2 regions of the Streptomyces sp. NPDC002176 genome follow, and region 2 is predicted to be linked to the other one. Evidence: riboswitches for the same ligand, from Rfam matches in the RefSeq annotation. Region 2 holds a riboswitch; the other holds the start of a gene.

Region 1 (9,452 bases), on a different contig from region 2:
CGTCTGGTACATCATGTGGTGCACGAACCACAGCGCCGAGTTGGCGATCCCGTTGTACGCGTCGGCGTAGACGTCCGCGTCGATGTCCAGCATCCGCACCCGCTGCCCGCCGGTGTCCTCGGCGGGAAGCAGCCCGCCGTCCGCGCGCCGCACCGCCTCCCGGTCACCGTCCCCGAGCGCGGCGCACACCCACACCGCGTCGGTGTCCGGACCGATCGCCGACAGCCCCGAGACGAGACCGCCGCCGCCCCGCCGGGAGCCCAGCTCCCCGTCCGGACCCACCGTGTACGAAACCGGGCCGCGATTGGACGCGACCAGCACCTCAGCACCCTGCGTAGCCATGGCCTCAACCTAGCCCGGCCCACAAACGCTCAAACGTACGCGCGACCGGCGAGCCCAGCCGTATACAGCCGGGCTCACGCCACCTTCCGCGCCGCGTACTCCGCGATCTCTGTCATCGGCGGCCGCTCCTCGGTGTCCACCGAGTAGGTACGCGGCTCGAAACCGCCCACCCCCCGCTCGAACTGGGTCAGCGCGGGCCGCACCAGGTGGCCGCGCGCGAGCCGGAGCTGCGCGGTGCGGTAGATCGCGGCCGCCATCCGGCCGAGCGCCTGCCCGTCCTGGTGCCGGTGCTTGCGCACCCCGACGTCCACCTGGGCCAGCGCGTCCAGCCCGACCAGATGCAGCGAGTCGACCAGCATGCCCAGCTCGACCCCGTACCCCACCGGGAACGGCAGCCGCTCCAGCAGCGAGCGGCGGGCCGCGTACTCCCCGCCCAGCGGCTGCACGAACCCGGCCAGCTGCGGCCAGTGCATGTTCAGCAGCGGGCGCGCCATCAGCTCGGTCACCCGGCCGCCCTGCCCGGCGGCGCCGCCCAGCGGACGGTCGTACATCGCCTTGACCAGGTCGATCCCCGGATCGGTGAGCAGCGGGCCGACGATGCCGAGGACGAAGTCGGAGGAGAACTCGCGCAGGTCGGCGTCGACGAAGGCCACGATGTCCCCGCTGGTCGCCAGCAGGGAGCGCCACAGCACCTCGCCCTTGCCGGGCACGGCGGGCAGCCGGGGCAGGATGTCGTCGCGGTGGACGACCCGCGCGCCCGCGGCGGCCGCCACCTCGGCGGTGCGGTCGGTGGACCCGGAGTCCACCACGACTATCTCGTCCACCAGCGGCGTCTGGAACACCAGGTCGTGCCGGATCACGGAGACGATCTCCCCGACCGTCGCCTCCTCGTTCAGCGCGGGCAGCACCACGGAGACCCGCTGCCCGGACCGCTGCTTGGCGGCGAGCACGCGGTGCGGCGGGCGGTCGGCCACGGACCAGGAGCGGGTGGCCAGCCAGCGCTCGGTTTCTTCCAGCATGGTCTGCGGCTCCTCACGTGATCCATCTCGCGGTTCGGACGACACCTTCAACTCTCCTGGCCTTCGGTTACAGTCTTGGACAACGCCGATGACCATCGCATGTCGAGGTCGGCGGGCGTTCACAACCGAATACCGCTCATCCAGAGGGGCAGAGGGAAACGGCCCGATGAAGCCCCGGCAACCCTCCAGCCGGTCTCGTGCGCGCGACACACCGCGACACCGCGAGGCTCCCGGCTAGGGAAGGTGCCAAATCCGTCTCACGGCGAGATGCGTCGTGGGAAAGATGAGGAGAAAGGGCCTCGCCTCCATGGCTGTGCAGACTGTCGCCACCCCCACCGTAGATCTCGGCCCCGCCGCCGCCCTGAGCTGCCGGGAGTGCGGACACCGCGTCCCGCTCGGGCCCGTCTTCGCCTGCGAGGAGTGTTTCGGGCCGCTGGAGATCGCCTACGACTTCTCCGCGTACGACACCGAGAAGCTCCGGGCGCGCATCGAGTCCGGCCCCGCCAGCATCTGGCGCTACGCCCCGCTGCTGCCCGTCCCCGCCGACGTGGCCGACAAGCCCAACCTCAACCCCGGCTGGACCCCGCTGGTCAAGGCCGACCGCCTGGCGGCCGAACTCGGCGTCACCGGCGGGCTGTTCGTGAAGGACGACTCCGGCAACCCGACGCACTCCTTCAAGGACCGCGTCGTCGCCCAGGCGCTGGAGGCCGCCCGCGCCTTCGGCTTCACCACCCTGTCCTGCTCCTCCACCGGCAACCTGGCCGGCGCGGTCGGCGCCGCCGCCGCCCGCGCGGGCCTGCGCTCCTGCGTGTTCATCCCGCACGACCTGGAGCAGGGCAAGGTCGTCATGGCCGCCGTCTACGGCGGTGAGCTGGTCGGCATCGAGGGCAACTACGACGACGTGAACCGCTTCTGCTCCGAGCTGATCGGCGACCCGGCGGGCGAGGGCTGGGGCTTCGTCAACGTCAACCTGCGCCCGTACTACGCCGAGGGCTCCAAGACCCTCGCCTACGAGATCTGCGAGCAGCTCGGCTGGCGGCTGCCGGACCAGCTGGTGGTGCCGATCGCCTCCGGCTCCCAGCTCACCAAGATCGACAAGGGGCTGAAGGAGCTGATCGCGCTCGGCCTGGTCGAGGACAGGCCGTACAAGATCTTCGGCGCCCAGGCGGAGGGCTGCTCCCCGGTGTCGGCCGCGTACAAGGCGGGCCACGACGTGGTGCGGCCGCAGAAGCCGGACACCATCGCCAAGTCCCTCGCCATCGGCAACCCGGCCGACGGGCCGTACGTGCTGGACATCGCCCGCCGTACCGGTGGCGCGGTGGAGGACGTGACGGACCCGCAGATCGTGGACGCCATCAAGCTGCTGGCCCGTACCGAGGGCATCTTCGCCGAGACGGCGGGCGGGGTGACGGTCGGCGTCACCCGCAAGCTGATCGAGTCCGGCGCGCTGGACCCCTCGCTCACCACCGTCGTCCTCAACACCGGCGACGGCCTGAAGACCCTGGACGCGGTCGCCGGTACCGGCCTGTCCGCGACCATCCGCCCGAACCTGGACTCCTTCCGAGAGGCTGGCCTCGCATGAGCGTGACCGTTCGCATCCCGACCATCCTGCGCACCTACACCGGCGGGCAGGCCGAGGTCGCCGCCGAGGGCGGCACGCTCGCGGAGGTCATCGAGGACCTGGAGCAGCACCACCAGGGCATCGCCGCCCGCGTCCTGGACGACCAGGGCAAGCTGCGCCGGTTCGTGAATGTCTACGTCAATGACGACGACGTGCGTTTCGAGGGCGGACTTCAGACCGTGACCCCCGACGGCGCGGGTGTCTCCATCATTCCGGCGGTCGCCGGAGGCTGAAATTACCTTCGGTAACCACGGTTACCGTCGGTTCATCGAATGGCCTTCTCCGTAAGAGAAACGGAGGGGGCCATTCTGTGTGATTGAGCGCGGTAGGGTTGGGGAACGCGCTCCCGCTCAGCTGGGCCGGGAGCCCTTGATTCATGCCGCCGACCCGACAAGAAGCAGCCAAAATGCACGGGTAATGTGCGGCATTTGTTGTTTTTACGGGGCCCGACTTGCCCTGAATTCGGCCGAAGTTGCGGCAGATTCCGGACTGTGTCCGTCCGGAATTCTCGTCCGATTGACCTGTTGCAGACGGCAGTTGGACAGATACATTCAGCCGCGGTCGACGCGTTCCGGCGCACGCCCCCGACCATTGGGGTGCGAGGTCTGACCCGGGTCCGCGAAGTGCGGGTCCGCGCAAGGGCCAGTAATAGGGGAGTTAGGCATGGCTCAGGGCACCGTCAAGTGGTTCAACGCGGAGAAGGGGTACGGCTTCATCGCGGTCGACGGTGGTGCGGACGTCTTCGTCCACTACAGCGCCATCCAGATGGACGGCTACCGCGCCCTGGAAGAGGGCCAGCGGGTGGAGTTCGAGATCTCGCAGGGTCAGAAGGGTCCGCAGGCCGACATGGTTCGCGTCACCGCCTGAACGTTTTCCAGCAGAGCGCAGGGCCCGCACCGGCACAGGGTGCGGGCCCTTCGTCCTGTTAAGTCCCGTCCTGATCCCCCGAAGGCGCTTGCACTCGCCCTGGGTGAGTGCTAATCATTGCGTTAGCACTCTGAAGGTGAGAGTGACAACGAAGGACCGGGTCGGTGAGGCCCGCGGACCGGGTGGGGCAAGGAACCACAAGGTCGGCGAGCCGTCCGTCGCGGGCGCGGGCGCGGTCCGAAGGAATCACCCCCAGTCCTGGAGGGACCACTTCACATGGCCAAGATCATCGCGTTCGACGAGGAGGCGCGGCGCGGCCTCGAGCGCGGCATGAACCAGCTCGCGGACGCCGTCAAGGTGACGCTCGGCCCCAAGGGCCGCAACGTCGTCCTCGAGAAGAAGTGGGGCGCCCCCACGATCACCAACGATGGTGTCTCCATCGCCAAGGAGATCGAGCTCGAGGACCCGTACGAGAAGATCGGCGCCGAGCTGGTCAAGGAAGTCGCCAAGAAGACGGACGACGTCGCCGGTGACGGTACGACCACCGCGACCGTGCTGGCCCAGGCCCTGGTCAAGGAGGGCCTGCGCAACGTAGCCGCGGGCGCCAACCCGATGGCCCTCAAGCGCGGTATCGAGAAGGCCGTCGAGGCGGTCTCCACCGCTCTGCTCGAGCAGGCCAAGGACGTGGAGACCAAGGAGCAGATCGCCTCCACGGCCTCCATCTCCGCCGCCGACACCCAGATCGGCGAGCTCATCGCCGAGGCGATGGACAAGGTCGGCAAGGAAGGTGTCATCACCGTCGAGGAGAGCAACACCTTCGGTCTGGAGCTCGAGCTCACCGAGGGCATGCGCTTCGACAAGGGCTACATCTCCGCCTACTTCGCGACCGACATGGAGCGCATGGAGTCGGTGCTCGAGGACCCCTACATCCTCATCGCCAACTCCAAGATCTCCTCGGTCAAGGACCTGCTCCCGCTGCTGGAGAAGGTCATGCAGTCGGGCAAGCCCCTGCTGATCATCGCCGAGGACGTCGAGGGCGAGGCCCTCTCCACCCTGGTGGTCAACAAGATCCGCGGCACCTTCAAGTCCGTCGCCGTCAAGGCCCCGGGCTTCGGCGACCGCCGCAAGGCCATGCTCGGCGACATCGCCATCCTCACCGGTGGCGAGGTCATCTCCGAGGAGGTCGGTCTCAAGCTGGAGAACGCCTCCCTGGACCTGCTGGGCCGCGCCCGCAAGGTCGTCGTCACCAAGGACGAGACCACGATCGTGGACGGCGCCGGTTCCTCGGAGCAGGTGCAGGGCCGCGTGAACCAGATCCGCGCCGAGATCGAGAACTCCGACTCGGACTACGACCGCGAGAAGCTCCAGGAGCGCCTGGCGAAGCTCGCGGGCGGCGTGGCGGTCATCAAGGCCGGTGCCGCCACCGAGGTGGAGCTCAAGGAGCGCAAGCACCGCATCGAGGACGCCGTGCGCAACGCCAAGGCGGCCGTCGAGGAGGGCATCGTCGCCGGTGGTGGCGTGGCTCTGCTGCAGGCCGGTCAGGTCTTCGACAAGCTCGAGCTGACGGGCGACGAGGCCACCGGTGCCAACGCGGTCAAGCTCGCGCTGGAGGCCCCGCTCAAGCAGATCGCCGTCAACGGTGGTCTCGAGGGTGGCGTCGTCGTGGAGAAGGTCCGCAACCTCCCTGTCGGCAACGGCCTGAACGCCGCGACCGGTGAGTACGTCGACATGATCGCCGAGGGCATCATCGACCCGGCGAAGGTGACGCGTTCCGCCCTGCAGAACGCGGCCTCCATCGCCGCGCTGTTCCTCACCACCGAGGCCGTCATCGCCGACAAGCCGGAGAAGGCCGCCGCGGCCGCTCCGGGCGGCATGCCGGGCGGTGACATGGACTTCTGATCCCTCTCGGATCAACCGTCCTACGCCAAGGGCGGCACCTCTCTCACGGGAGGTGCCGCCCTTCGGCGTTCAGGCCCGCGCGCGGGCCGGTACCTCCCGGGCGAGGACGAGCGCGGCCGCGCCGAGCAGGCTGCCGGTGACCCGGCGCTGCCACTTCGCCCACGCCGGGCGGCTCTTGAGCAGCCCGGCGACCGAGCCGGCCGCGAGCACGATCAGCCCGTTCACCGTGACGCCGACCGCGATCTGTATGCCGCCGAGGGCGAACCCCTGGGCCGTGGTGTGGCCGCGGGCGGGATCGATGAACTGCGGGATGAGCGCCAGGTAGAGGATGGCGACCTTGGGGTTGAGCAGGTTGGTGACCAGCCCGGTCCGCCACAGCTTCCACTTCGAGTCCCGCTGGAGAGGGCGTGGCTCGAACAGCCCGCGCCCACCCGGCCTGAGCGTCTGCCAGGCCAGATAGGCGAGGTAGGCCGCGCCGACGGCCTTCAGACCGATGTACAGCCACGGGACGGCGACGAAGACCACCGCCAGCCCCACGTTGGCCAGCGTCATGTACACCAGGAATCCGACGGCGGTCCCCGCCAGCGAGACCAGCCCGGCCGCGCGGCCCTGGCTGACGCTCCGGGACACCAGGTACACCATGTTCGGGCCCGGCGTCAGCGCCATTCCCAGCTCGACCAGGGCTATTCCGCAGGCTGCCTGCGATGAGATCGTCACGGCGCCACCCTGTCAGACGCGGCGCGAGTTTCCGCCGCCTCCCTTGACACCCCCGCGCGACCGCCACAACACTCCACGACGGGAGAGCGCTCTCCCGGATTCCACGGCACATGTGATGGACCGTCACGCGGACGGTCGCGGACGGCGTCGCCTCCCCCTCGCCGGTCCCGGCCGCCCGACCCCCACCGTCCCCATCGACGTGGCAGGAGGTCTCCATGGCACGGAGATCGAAGATCGTCTCAGGATTACTGGTGTCCAGCGCACTGCTCCTCACCTCGCTCGGCCTGACCGGCGTGGCGATGAGCGCCGACCCGGTCGCGGGTCCGGTCCACACGGGCCACGCGATGCCCGTCTCCACGCAGTACTCGCCGGAGGACCCGGACGGCGACGGGTACATCCCGGCGAACCCGCCGGTGACCGGGGTCGTCCCGTCCAAGGCCGAGCCGCCGCACCGGTACTTCCACGAGTTCCAGGCGAACTGCTCGGTGTCCCACACCCGCCCGGACGACCCGATCGTCTACCCCGGCCAGCCGGGCAAGTCGCACGACCACACCTTCATGGGCAACACCACCACCGGCGCGGCCAGCACCACCGCCTCGCTCGACGCGGGCGGCACCACCTGCAAGGCGCCCGGCGACAAGTCGGCCTACTGGATGCCGACCCTGCTCAAGGGCAGTACGCCGGTGCTGCCGGTCGGCCCGCAGGTCATCTACTACAAGGCGGGCGTCACCGACTACACCAGCGTGCGCCCCTTCCCGAAGGGACTGCGCTTCGTCGTCGGCAGCCCGATGCAGTCGGCGGCCGAGTTCCGCGCCCACCGCGGTTTCGTGGAGGGCTGGGAGTGCGGTGACAGCTTCTTCAACACCGACTTCCCCGCCCAGTGCCCCAGCCGGGCCGACGTCCAGCTCAACATCCGTTTCCAGGCGCCCAGTTGCTGGGACGGCAAGTACCTGGACACCCCGAACCACCAGGCCCACATGGCGTACCCGGTGGTGAATCCCGGCACGAACAACAACATCTGCCCGGACGACCACCCCGTCGCCCTGCCGATGATCGAGTTCAAGATGGCCTTCCCGGTCAACGGGGACATGAGCCAGGTGAAGCTGTCGAGCGGGGCGGGCTACTCGTTCCACTACGACTTCTTCAACGCGTGGGACGTGCCGACCCTGAAGGCGCTGGTGGACCACTGCGTCGTCGGCGCGCTCCAGTGCGACGCGCGGGGCTACGACCAGACGCACCCCGAGGCGGGCGCCGCCCTCGACGCGAACTACCGGCTCCCCTGACGCACCTCTCCCACCGGCCGGAGCACGCTCCCGGCCGGTGGGACCCCGGCTCCTCCCTCCCCCCACCCGCACACCGGACGGACACTCATGACCGCATCCCGTGTCACGGCCCCCCTCACCGCGGGCCTGCTCGCCGCCGGAGCCCTCGTCGCCCTGCCCGCCCCGCCCGCGCACGCTGCGGGCAGCGTCGTCCGGGTCACCGGCACGCAGGGCAACTGGCAACTGACCGTCGACGGAAACCCGTACCAGATCAAGGGCCTCACCTGGGGGCCGTCCACCGCCGACGCACCGCGTTATATGCCCGACCTGAAGTCGATGGGCGTCAACACCGTCCGCACCTGGGGCACCGACGCCTCCAGCAAGCCGCTGTTCGACGCGGCCGCCGCCCAGGGCATCAAGGTGATCGCCGGGTTCTGGCTGCAGCCGGGCGGCGGCCCCGGCAGCGGCGGCTGCGTGAACTACCTGACGGACACGGCGTACAAGAACCAGGTGCTCACCGAGTTCCCGCAGTGGGCCGCCACCTACAAGGACAACCCCGGCGTGCTGATGTGGAACGTCGGCAACGAGTCCGTGCTCGGCCTGCAGAACTGCTACAGCGGCGCCGAGCTGGAGCGCCAGCGCGACGCGTACACGACGCTCGTCAACGACATCACCAAGAAGATCCACGCAGTCGACCCCAACCATCCGGTCACCTCCACCGACGCGTGGACCGGCGCCTGGCCCTACTACAAGAGGAACGCGCCCGACCTCGACCTCTACGCCGTCAACGCCTACAACGCGGTGTGTGACGTCAAGGCGGCCTGGCAGCAGGGGGGTTACACCAAGCCGTACATCGTCACCGAGACCGGACCGTCCGGGGAGTGGGAGGTGCCGGACGACGCGAACGGCGTCCCGGCCGAGCCCACCGACCGGGCCAAGGCCGACGGGTACACGCGGGCGTGGAACTGCGTCACCGGGCACCGGGGTGTCGCGCTCGGCGCCACGATGTTCCACTACGGCACCGAGTACGACTTCGGCGGCATCTGGTTCAACCTGCTGCCCGCGGGGGAGAAGCGGCTGTCGTACTACGCGGTGAAGCGGGCGTACGGCGGGGACACCTCGCGGGACGACACCCCGCCAGTGATCTCCGACCTGAGCATCGAGGGCGACGCGGCCAAGGTGCCCGCGGGCGGTGACCTCACCCTCGCGGTCAGGGCCACCGACCCCGACGGCGACCCGATCACGTACGAGGTGCAGGACAACAGCAACTACATCGACCAGAGCAAGCAGTTGGTCACGCTCCCCGCGACCGACCTCGGCGGGGGCCGACTGCGGGTCACCGCCCCCGACCGGCCGGGCGTCTGGAAGATCTATGTGAAGGCCAAGGACGGCAAGGGCAACGTGGGTGTCGAGACCCGGTCCTTCCGGGTGGTGCCGCCCGTCCCGGCGGGTACGAACCTCGCCCGGGGCAAGCCCGCGAGCGCCTCCTCGGCCCAGACCGGCGGCGGGGACTGCCCCTGCACGGCCGTCGGCGCCGTGGACGGGAACCTCGCCACCCGCTGGGCCAGCGACTGGAGCGACCCCCAGTGGCTCCGCGTCGACCTCGGCGCCCGGACCTCCTTCCGGCACGTGCAGCTGGTGTGGGAGACCTCGTACGCGCGGGCGTACACCGTGCAGACCTCGGACGACGGGCAGAGCTGGACCACCGTCCGCACCGTCACCGAC
Region 2 (9,452 bases):
GGCGCGGGTGCCGTCCACTGGGCGCGCACCCTGATGTCCGACGTGGAGATGACCGCCGAGCGTCACCCGATCGCGGCCGAGCCGACGGTCCGGGCGCAGGTCTTCGACGACTTCCGCCAGGGTGCCGAGGAGTCGGGGATCGGCCGTCGCAAGCTGATCCGCAACACCATGTTCGGCGCGCTCGCGATGGTGCCGCTCTCCGGTGTCATGCTGCTGCGCGACCTCGGCCCGCTGCCCCACAACTCGCTCCGCCACACGCTGTGGGCGAAGGGCAAGCTCCTCGTCAACGTCAACACCAACCAGCCGCTGCGTCCCGAGGACGTGGCCGTCGGCTCGCTGACCTTCGCCAAGCCCGAGGGCCTGGAGGAGACGGACGAGGACTTCCAGGACCAGATCGCCAAGGCCGCCCTGATGATCGTCCGGCTCCAGCCGAACGACATCAAGGACAAGCAGGAACTGGCCTGGTCCCACGAGGGCATCGTCGCCTTCTCGAAGATCTGCACCCACGTGGGCTGCCCGATCTCCCTGTACGAGCAGCAGACGCACCACGTACTGTGCCCGTGCCACCAGTCCACCTTCGACCTCTCCGACGGTGCCCGAGTGATCTTCGGCCCTGCCGGTCACGCCCTGCCGCAGCTTCGCATCGCCGTGAACGACGAGGGTTACCTCGAAGCGCTCGGCGACTTCGCGGAGCCCGTCGGTCCTGCATTCTGGGAGCGCGGATGAGTACTGCGAACAACGACGCGTCCCGCTCACGCGGGAAGGCCCCGGCCGGCGAGCGCGTAGCCGACTGGGCCGACGGCCGGCTGGGGATCTACTCCCTGGCCAAGGCCAACATGCGCAAGGTCTTCCCCGACCACTGGTCGTTCATGCTGGGCGAAGTCTGCATGTACAGCTTCCTCATCATCATCCTGACCGGTGTGTATCTGACGCTGTTCTTCCACCCGTCGATGAACGAGGTGGAGTACCACGGCAGTTACGTCCCGCTCCAGGGACAGCTGATGTCGGAGGCGTTCAACTCGACCCTGCACATCTCCTTCGATGTGCGCGGTGGTCTGCTCATCCGGCAGATCCACCACTGGGCCGCGCTGATCTTCCTCGCGGGCATGTTCGTGCACATGATGCGCGTGTTCTTCACGGGTGCGTTCCGCAAGCCGCGTGAGGTCAACTGGCTGTTCGGCTTCCTGCTGTTCGTCCTCGGCATGTTCACCGGTTTCACCGGTTACTCGCTCCCGGACGACCTGCTCTCCGGCACCGGTGTGCGCTTCACCGAGGGCGCGATCCTGTCCATGCCGATCGTCGGCACGTACATCTCGTTCTTCCTCTTCGGCGGCGAGTTCCCCGGCCACGACTTCGTGGCCCGGTTCTACTCGATCCACATCCTGCTGCTGCCGGGCATCATGCTCGGCCTGATGGTGGCGCACCTGATCCTGGTCTTCTACCACAAGCACACGCAGTTCGCGGGTCCGGGGAAGAAGGAGACCAACGTCGTCGGCATGCCGCTGCTGCCGGTGTACATGGCCAAGGCCGGAGGCTTCTTCTTCCTGGTCTTCGGTGTCATCGCGGCCATCGCGGCGGTCGCGCAGATCAACCCGATCTGGGCGATGGGCCCGTACCGGCCCGACCAGGTCTCCACCGGCGCCCAGCCCGACTGGTACATGGGCTTCGCCGAGGGTCTGGTCCGCTACATGCCGGGCTGGGAGATCAACTTCTGGGGCCACACGCTGGTCCTGGGCGTGTTCATCCCGCTGGTCCTGTTCGGTGTCGTGCTGATGGCCATCGCCGTCTACCCGTTCATCGAGTCCTGGGTCACCGGCGACAAGAGCGAGCACCACATCCTGGACCGCCCGCGCAACGCCCCGACGCGTACCGCGTTCGGCGTCGCCTGGGTCACGGTGTACATGATCGGTCTGGTCGGCGGTGGCAACGACCTGTGGGCCACCCACTTCCACCTGTCGATCAACCAGGTCACCTGGTTCGTCCGGATCTTCTTCTTCGCCGGACCGGTGATCGCGTTCATCGTCACCAAGCGGATCTGCCTCGGCCTCCAGCGCCGGGACAAGGAGAAGGTGCTGCACGGCCGCGAGACCGGCATCATCAAGCGCCTGCCGCACGGTGAGTTCATCGAGGTGCACGAGCCGCTCAGCCAGGAGCAGCTGCACACCCTGACGGCGCACCACCAGTACGAGCCCGCCGAGATCGGCCCCACGGTCGACGAGAACGGGGTCGAGCGCAAGGTGAAGCCCGCCGAGCGACTCCGGGTCAAGCTGTCCAACGCCTACTACGGCGAGGACAACCAGATCCCGAAGGCGACCGTCGACGAGTACAAGGAGATCACGAGCGGCCACGGCCACCACTGATCCCCGCGTCGCCACACCACGGCCGAAGGGCCCCGTCCGGAACACCGGCGGGGCCCTTCGCCCTGTTCAGGCTGGATAAGGTGGGACCGGGCACCCCATGTGTCCCGCGAGAGCCCTTTCCCTCACACCCAGGAGCGGCTGATGAGCGCTGTGACCCCCGCTGGAGGCGACACCGCGGCGGGCCGTTCCTGGCCCGAGGTACTGAACGCCCTGCTGGAGGGCCGGGACCAGAGCGCGGACGCCACCGCCTGGGCGATGGACCGGATCATGCGCGGCGAGGCCACGGACGCCCAGATCGCGGGCTTCCTGGTGGCGCTGCGGGCCAAGGGCGAGACGGTCGAGGAGATCACCGGGATCGTCCGGGCGATGTACGAGCACGCCAATGTGATCGAGGTGCCCGGCCGGACCGTGGACATCGTCGGCACCGGCGGGGACGGCGCCAAGACGGTGAACATCTCCACGATGTCCTCCATCGTGGTCGCCGGTACCGGTGCGAAGGTCATCAAGCACGGCAACCGGGCCGCGTCCTCGGCCTCCGGTTCCTCGGACGTGCTGGAGCGGCTCGGGGTGAACCTGGAGCTGACGCCGAAGCGGGTGGCGGAGGTCGCGGAGGAGGCGGGGATCACCTTCTGCTTCGCGGTCAAGTTCCACCCGGCGCTGCGTCATGTCGGCGCCGCCCGCGGCCAGCTGGGCATCCGTACGGTCTTCAACGTCATCGGTCCGCTGACCAACCCGGCGCGGGTGCGGTCCCAGGCGGTGGGCGTGGCGAACCTCGCCATGGCGCCGATCGTGGCGGGCGTCTTCGCCGAGCGCGGCAACTCCTCGCTGGTCTTCCGGGGCGAGGACGGCCTGGACGAGCTGACCACCACCGCGCCCTCGCGGGTGTGGATCGTGCGCGACGGCAAGGTCACCGAGGAGGTCTTCGACCCGCGTGACGTCGGCATCGAGCTGGTGCCGGTGGAGGCGCTGCGCGGCGGCGACCCGGCGTACAACGCGATGGTGGCCCGGCAGGTGCTGGAGGGCGAGCGGGGGCCGGTGCGGGACGCGGTGCTGCTGAACTCGGCGGCCGCGCTGGTCGCGCTGGACCCGACGGGGGAGCCGCTGGCCGACCAGCTGCGGGCGGGCATGGCGCGGGCCGCCGAGTCCATCGACTCCGGTGCCGCGGCGCGCACGCTGGAGCGCTGGGTGGCCGCGAGCAACCGGTAGCGGATGTCGTTTCGGCGCGGCGGGGAGCGGTGGCTCTCCGCCGCGTCGGCGTTCCGGCATCCGGACGCCGGTTGCGCCGGGTGATCCGTCCGGATAGCTTGCGTGTCAGGTCATGAGCGACAGCCATGCGGCCCCGGCCGGCTGTCCGGCAACCCTCCGTCCGTGGCGGGGTGCTCCGGGTGAGGACCAGGCCGTGGTCCAGAAGGTCCACGGCAAGCGCGGACCCCTCGAAGAACCAGGGGTCCTGGTCGTACGAGGGAGCCTTCTTCCGTGAGCAAGCGAATGCGCTAGGGCCGCCGAGCCCCGCCTCCGCACACCCCTTTTCTCTCTTTTCCGCGCCTTCCGGTGCCGCGCCCGCATGCCCTGCGCCCGCGGTGACTCCGGCCTGCCTCACGGGAGTTCAGCCATGTCCGTCTCCACCGCCTTCGCCCCCGCCCCCGCCCCCGCCGAGACCCTGTCCGCTCCGCTGCCGGTGCTCGGCCGGGACGTCACCGTGCCGCTCGTCACCGGGGGCGAGGTGGGCTACGCCGCGCTCGACTACGCCGCCAGCGCCCCCGCCCTCCAGCGGGTCTGGGACGACATCGCCGCCTACGTCCCCTACTACGGCAGCGTGCACCGGGGTGCCGGGCACCTCTCGCAGCTCTCCACCGAGCTGTTCGAGAACGCCCGCCGCACGGTCGCGGAGTTCCTCGACTGCCGGGACGACGACCAGGTGGTCTTCACCCGGTCCACCACGGACTCGCTGAACCTGCTGGCCCGCGCGCTGCCCGCCGGGTGCGAGGTGTACGTCTTCGAGACCGAGCACCACGCCGCGCTGCTGCCCTGGCGCGAGGCCGACGTGACCTTCCTGGACGCCCCGCGCACTCCCGAGGCGGCCGTGCGCACCCTGGAGCGGGCCCTCGCCGCCCGGGACACCGCGCGCCCCGCGCTGGTCTGCGTCACCGGCGCCTCCAATGTCACCGGTGAGCTGTGGCCGGTGCGTGAACTGGCGGCGGTCGCGCACGCGTCCGGGGCGCGGATCGTCCTGGACGCCGCCCAGCTGGTGCCGCACCGGCCGGTGAGCGTGCGGGAGCTGGACGTCGACTGGATCGCGTTCTCCGGGCACAAGCTGTACGCGCCGTTCGGCTCCGGGGTGCTGGCCGGGCGGGCCGACTGGCTCACCGCGGCCGAGCCGTACCTCGCGGGCGGCGGCGCCAGCCGCACGGTGGCCCGGCGCGCGGACGGCGGGGTGGAGGTGGAGTGGCACGAGGGCGCCGCCCGGCACGAGGCGGGTTCCCCCAATGTCATCGGCGCCTACTCGATCGCCTCGGCCTGCCGTGCGCTCACCGAGGCGGGCCCCGAGGCGCTGGCCGCCCGGGAGCGGAGGCTGCTCGGGCTGCTCCGCGCGGGCCTCGCCGAGGTGCGCCAGGTGCGGGTGCTCTCCCTCTTCGGCGACGACGCCCCGCGGGTCGGTGTGCTGTCCTTCGTCGTCGACGGCTGGAACAGCTCCCACCTCGCCGCCGCGCTCTCCGCCGAGTACGGCATCGGCGTCCGCGACGGCCTCTTCTGCGCCCACCCCCTGGTGCACGCGCTCCTGGGCACCGGCCCCGCCGAGCAGAGCGGCTGCGGCACCGGGACCCTGAACGCCCTCCGCGTCAGCTTCGGCGCGGGCACCCCGGACGAGGACGTCACCCGCTTCGTGACGGCGGTACGCGAACTGGTCACGCGGGGTGCGAAGTGGACCTACCGCACGGAGAACGGCCGCTGCGTCCCGGAGAGCTGAGGCCGTCCGGCTAGCTGTCGAGGCCGATCGCGAAGGCCGCTTCCAGGTCGTGCTGGGAGTAGGTGCGGAAGGCGACGTGGGTGTCGGTGCCCTCCACGCCCTGGATCTTGCTGATGCGGCCGGGGATGACCTCGGCGAGGTCCTCGTGGCGGGCCACGCGGACCATGGCGATCAGGTCGTAGGTGCCGGTGACGGAGAAGACCTCGCTCACGCTCTCCAGCGCGGCGATCTGTTCGGCGATCTCCGGAATCCGGTCCACGCTGGTCTTGATCAGGACGATCGCGGTGATCACGGCTGGTTCTCTCCCTTGGACGCCGGAGCCGGGGCGGGCCCAACTCTAGCCTCGCCCGGACCGTCCTTCTCGCGCTGCTTGCGCCCGTACCGCAGCCAGGCGTAGCCGAAGCCCAGGCAGAAGCCGATCACATGGGCGAGGTAGGCGACGCCGGGGCCCTCGGGCGCGCGGCCCGCCGCGTACCACTGGAGGGCGGCCCAGAAGGGCAGCACCACCCAGGCCGGGAAGCGCAACGGGAGGAAGAACAGGAACGGGAGGAGACTGGTGACACGGGCCCGCGGAAAGAGGTGGAGGAACGCGCCGAGGACCGCCGAGATGGCGCCCGAGGCACCGACCAGGGACTGCTCGGAGTCCGCGTTGGCGAGCGCGTACCCGAGCAGGGCGAGGTAGCCGCAGCCGACGTAGAACAGGGTGAACTCGACGCGGCCCATCCGTTCCTCGGTCAGCACGCCGAAGACGAAGAGGAAGAGCATGTTGCCGAGCAGATGCACCCAGCTGCCGTGCACGAACAGCGCGGTCACCGGCGTGAGCGCCTCGCGCACCGGCTCCGCGAAGAGGCCGGCCGGGATCACCCCCCAGTGCCGGAAGTACGCCCGCTGTGCCGCGAGCAGCGTCTCCCCGGTGCCGTACGCGCGGGTGAAGCCGGAGGCCGGGCCCAGCAGGAAGATCAGGCAGCACAGGGCGATGAGGCCGTACGTCAGCGGCGCCGGGGTGCCCCGGACCGCCCTGACGGTCCGGGCGGCGGTCGTGCTCCACTCTCTGATCATGAATACAGAGCATGACGTAACCGGACGCACTGGTACAGACCGCCTCGCCGCTTCGGACAGGCGGGCGGCGAACACCCGGCAGGCCGTAGGGTTACGGCCACACGTGCCGGGACCCGGCGCGCGACCGGCCACCCAAGCGACGAGAAGGAAGCGAGCTGCACGATGACGGTTCCTCCGCCGACCGCCACGACACGCTGGCGCTGCACCCTGTGCGGCAACCTCACCCGGTTCGACGTGACCCGCTCCTCCAAGGCCGTCGAGTACGTCCACCTCGACCTGGCCGGAGAGCCGACCGTCGAGGAACGCGAGGTGGTCAGTGAGACCATCGAGTCGGTCCGCTGCCGCTGGTGCAACGCGGTGGACCAGGTGGAACTCGTGGACAGGCCGGGCACCGCCTCCTAGGAGGGCGGGGCGCGCCGCGCGGGACGGAACAGGTGGGTCGGGCATGTCGGGCATTGGGGTGTGACGGATGGTGGAGACCGCGGACGGGGGGCCGGAGGACGGCACCGCCGAGGTGCTTGACCGTCCGCTGCCCGACGGCGTGCGCCGCCGGGTCGTGAGAATCGTCTCGGACGCCTTCGGTGCCCTGACCATGGCCGAACTGCCCGCCCAGCTGCGGCAGTACGCCCGGTTCACCCCGAACCGGCGGGCCAAGTTCGCCGGGTCCGCGATGGCGGCCGCGCTGGAGACGGAACGCCTCTTCCGGCAGCGGATCGGCGAGCGTTACAAGGAGACCCAGCCGGAGCTGTGCGGCGCCCTGGAAGCGGGCTCCCCGCCCCCGGCCGCCGACCCGCTGGATGTCGCGGCCGCCGCCTATGTGCTGCGCCCGACGGGCTGGGCCAAGCTGGTCGCCGCGGCCGGTGAGGAGGCCCAGCGCGCGGACGCCGAGCGCGCGGACGACGAGAGCCGGGCCGAGCTGGAGCGGCTGCGCGAGGAGCTGGCCCAGGCCCGCGACCACGCCCGTACCGAGACCGCTCGGCTGCGCGCCGAACTGGACGCGGCCAAGAAGGAGACCGACGCGCTGCACCGCAAGCTGCGCTCGGCCCTGAGCGACGTCAAGCGCGGCGAGGCCGCGCTGCGCAAGGAGCGCGCCGAGACCGAGTCGGTGCGGGCCGAGGGCCAGGTCGCCGTCTCGGCCGCCGAGAGCGAGTCCCGTCGGCTGAAGACCCGCCTCGGCGAGTCGGAGGCCGCCCTGGAGGCGACCCGCCGCGCGGTCCGCGAGGGCCGCAGCGTGGAGGACATGCGGGTACGGCTGCTGCTCGACACCGTGCTGGAGGCCGCCCAGGGGCTGCGCCGGGAACTGGCGCTGCCGCCGGTGTCGGTGCGCCCGGCCGAGACCGTGGACGCGGTCGAGCCGGGCCGGATGAGCCCGAAGGACATCGCCGCCCGCGCCCTGTCCGAGCACGACCCCGCGATCCTCGACCAGTTGCTGGCCCTGCCGCAGGCCCATCTGGTGGTCGACGGCTACAACGTCACCAAGACCGGCTATCCGCAGATGCCGCTGGAGAAGCAGCGGCTCAGACTCCTCGGCCAGCTCTCCGCGCTCGCCGCGCAGACCGGCGCCGAGGTCACCTGTGTCTTCGACGGCGCCGAACTGGTCGCGCCGGTGCTGCTCGCGCCGCCGCGCGGGGTCAGGGTGCTGTTCTCCAAGCCGGGGGTGACGGCCGACGAGCTGATCCGTCAGCTGGTGCGCGCCGAACCGCCCGGCCGTCCGGTCATCGTGGCCTCCACCGACCGCGAGGTGGCGGACGGCGTCGCGCGCGCCGGAGCGCGCCCGGTGGCCTCTGCGGTACTTCTCAAGCGACTGTCCTGAACGCCCAACGGACGTGCCGCATGCCCGGATTGACGGCGTCTGTGGGAGACACAGGGTCAACCTGACGTCACATGCTGTGCGTTGAGTGCAAAGAATGCAGCGAGGGACTGGATTTTTTGCTGTGAGGATTTGAACTGATCACAACTAGGTCACTAGGGTCGGTTCGAACCTCCGAGCGGGTGATCACTCACAAGAAGGAGTTCGTCCTCCGTGGCGTCCCATCGTCGACCCAAGCAGCCGAGCCGCACGCGTATCACCGTGCTGACCACCGCGGCAGCCGCCGCCGTCGCGCTCAGCGCGAACGCGGCCAACGCAGCCCCGAGCGAGAAGCCCGGCAAGACCGAGGTCAAGGCGCAGGTCGACAAGCTCTACGAGCAGGCCGAGCAGGCCACCGAGAAGTACAACGGCGCCAAGGAGAAGCAGGAGAAGCTCCAGAAGGAGATCTCCACCATCCAGGACAACGTCGCCCGCGGCCAGCAGGACCTGAACAACCTGCGCGACGGCCTCGGTTCGATGGCCACCGCCCAGTACCGCAGCGGCGGCATCGACCCCTCGGTGCAGCTCTTCCTCTCCGCCGACCCGGACGACTACCTCGACAAGGCGTCCACGCTCGACCAGTTGAGCGGTCAGCAGGTCGAGGCGCTGAAGAAGATCCAGGACAAGCAGCGCGAACTCGCCCAGGACCGCGCCGAGGCCACCGAGAAGCTCAAGGACCTCGCCGCCACCCGCACCGAGCTGGGCAAGAAGAAGAAGGAGGTCCAGGGCAAGCTGGGCGACGCGCAGCGCCTGCTCAACACCCTGACCGCCAAGGAGAAGCAGGCCCTCGCCGCCGAACAGCAGCGCGCCGACCGCTCCTCGAGCGAGCGCGTCCAGCTCGGCAACGCCGTCCCCGCCTCGGGCCGCGCCGGAGCCGCGTTCTCCGCCGCGCAGAGCCAGATCGGCAAGCCGTACTCCTACGGCGCCACCGGCACGGCCACCTTCGACTGCTCGGGTCTGACCTCCTGGGCCTACGCCCAGGCCGGTGTCTCCATCCCGCGCACCTCCGAGTCCCAGGCCAACATCGGCACCCGGATCTACTCCACGAGCGACCTCCAGGTCGGCGACCTCGTCTTCTTCTTCAACGACATCCACCACGTCGGTCTCTACGCGGGCAACGGCCAGATCCTGCACGCCCCGCGCACCGGCACGGTCGTCCGCTACGAGTCGATGAGCACCATCGGCGGCCCGTTCATGTTCGGCGTCCGCGTCTGAC

Evidence for each region. A riboswitch is a leader RNA that binds a small molecule or an ion and turns the genes downstream of it on or off. The one in region 2 is predicted to bind S-adenosylmethionine.
Region 1: linked by a shared signal. The riboswitch ahead of thrC (threonine synthase) and the one ahead of ACI2LY_RS15460 (aminotransferase class V-fold PLP-dependent enzyme) in region 2 are both predicted to bind S-adenosylmethionine.

What each region holds. Positions count from the first base shown of each region.
Region 1 is NZ_JBJDQW010000006.1:151,760-161,211, forward strand. Features, by position in the region: gene ACI2LY_RS26345 (trehalose-6-phosphate synthase) at 1-342, opposite strand, end outside; gene ACI2LY_RS26350 (glucosyl-3-phosphoglycerate synthase) at 417-1,361, opposite strand; SAM riboswitch class I at 1,495-1,651, shown strand; gene thrC (threonine synthase) at 1,669-2,943, shown strand; gene ACI2LY_RS26360 (MoaD/ThiS family protein) at 2,940-3,215, shown strand; gene ACI2LY_RS26365 (cold-shock protein) at 3,646-3,849, shown strand; gene groL (chaperonin GroEL) at 4,126-5,748, shown strand; gene ACI2LY_RS26375 (LysE family translocator) at 5,818-6,414, opposite strand; gene ACI2LY_RS26380 (DUF1996 domain-containing protein) at 6,681-7,748, shown strand; gene ACI2LY_RS26385 (discoidin domain-containing protein) at 7,836-9,452, shown strand, end outside.
Region 2 is NZ_JBJDQW010000003.1:360,541-369,992, reverse strand. Features, by position in the region: gene ACI2LY_RS15475 (Rieske 2Fe-2S domain-containing protein) at 1-726, shown strand, start outside; gene ACI2LY_RS15470 (cytochrome bc complex cytochrome b subunit) at 723-2,360, shown strand; gene trpD (anthranilate phosphoribosyltransferase) at 2,502-3,566, shown strand; SAM riboswitch class IV at 3,675-3,791, shown strand; gene ACI2LY_RS15460 (aminotransferase class V-fold PLP-dependent enzyme) at 3,973-5,328, shown strand; gene ACI2LY_RS15455 (Lrp/AsnC family transcriptional regulator) at 5,339-5,620, opposite strand; gene ACI2LY_RS15450 (rhomboid family intramembrane serine protease) at 5,617-6,387, opposite strand; gene ACI2LY_RS15445 (hypothetical protein) at 6,550-6,789, shown strand; gene ACI2LY_RS15440 (NYN domain-containing protein) at 6,857-8,200, shown strand; gene ACI2LY_RS15435 (NlpC/P60 family protein) at 8,411-9,451, shown strand.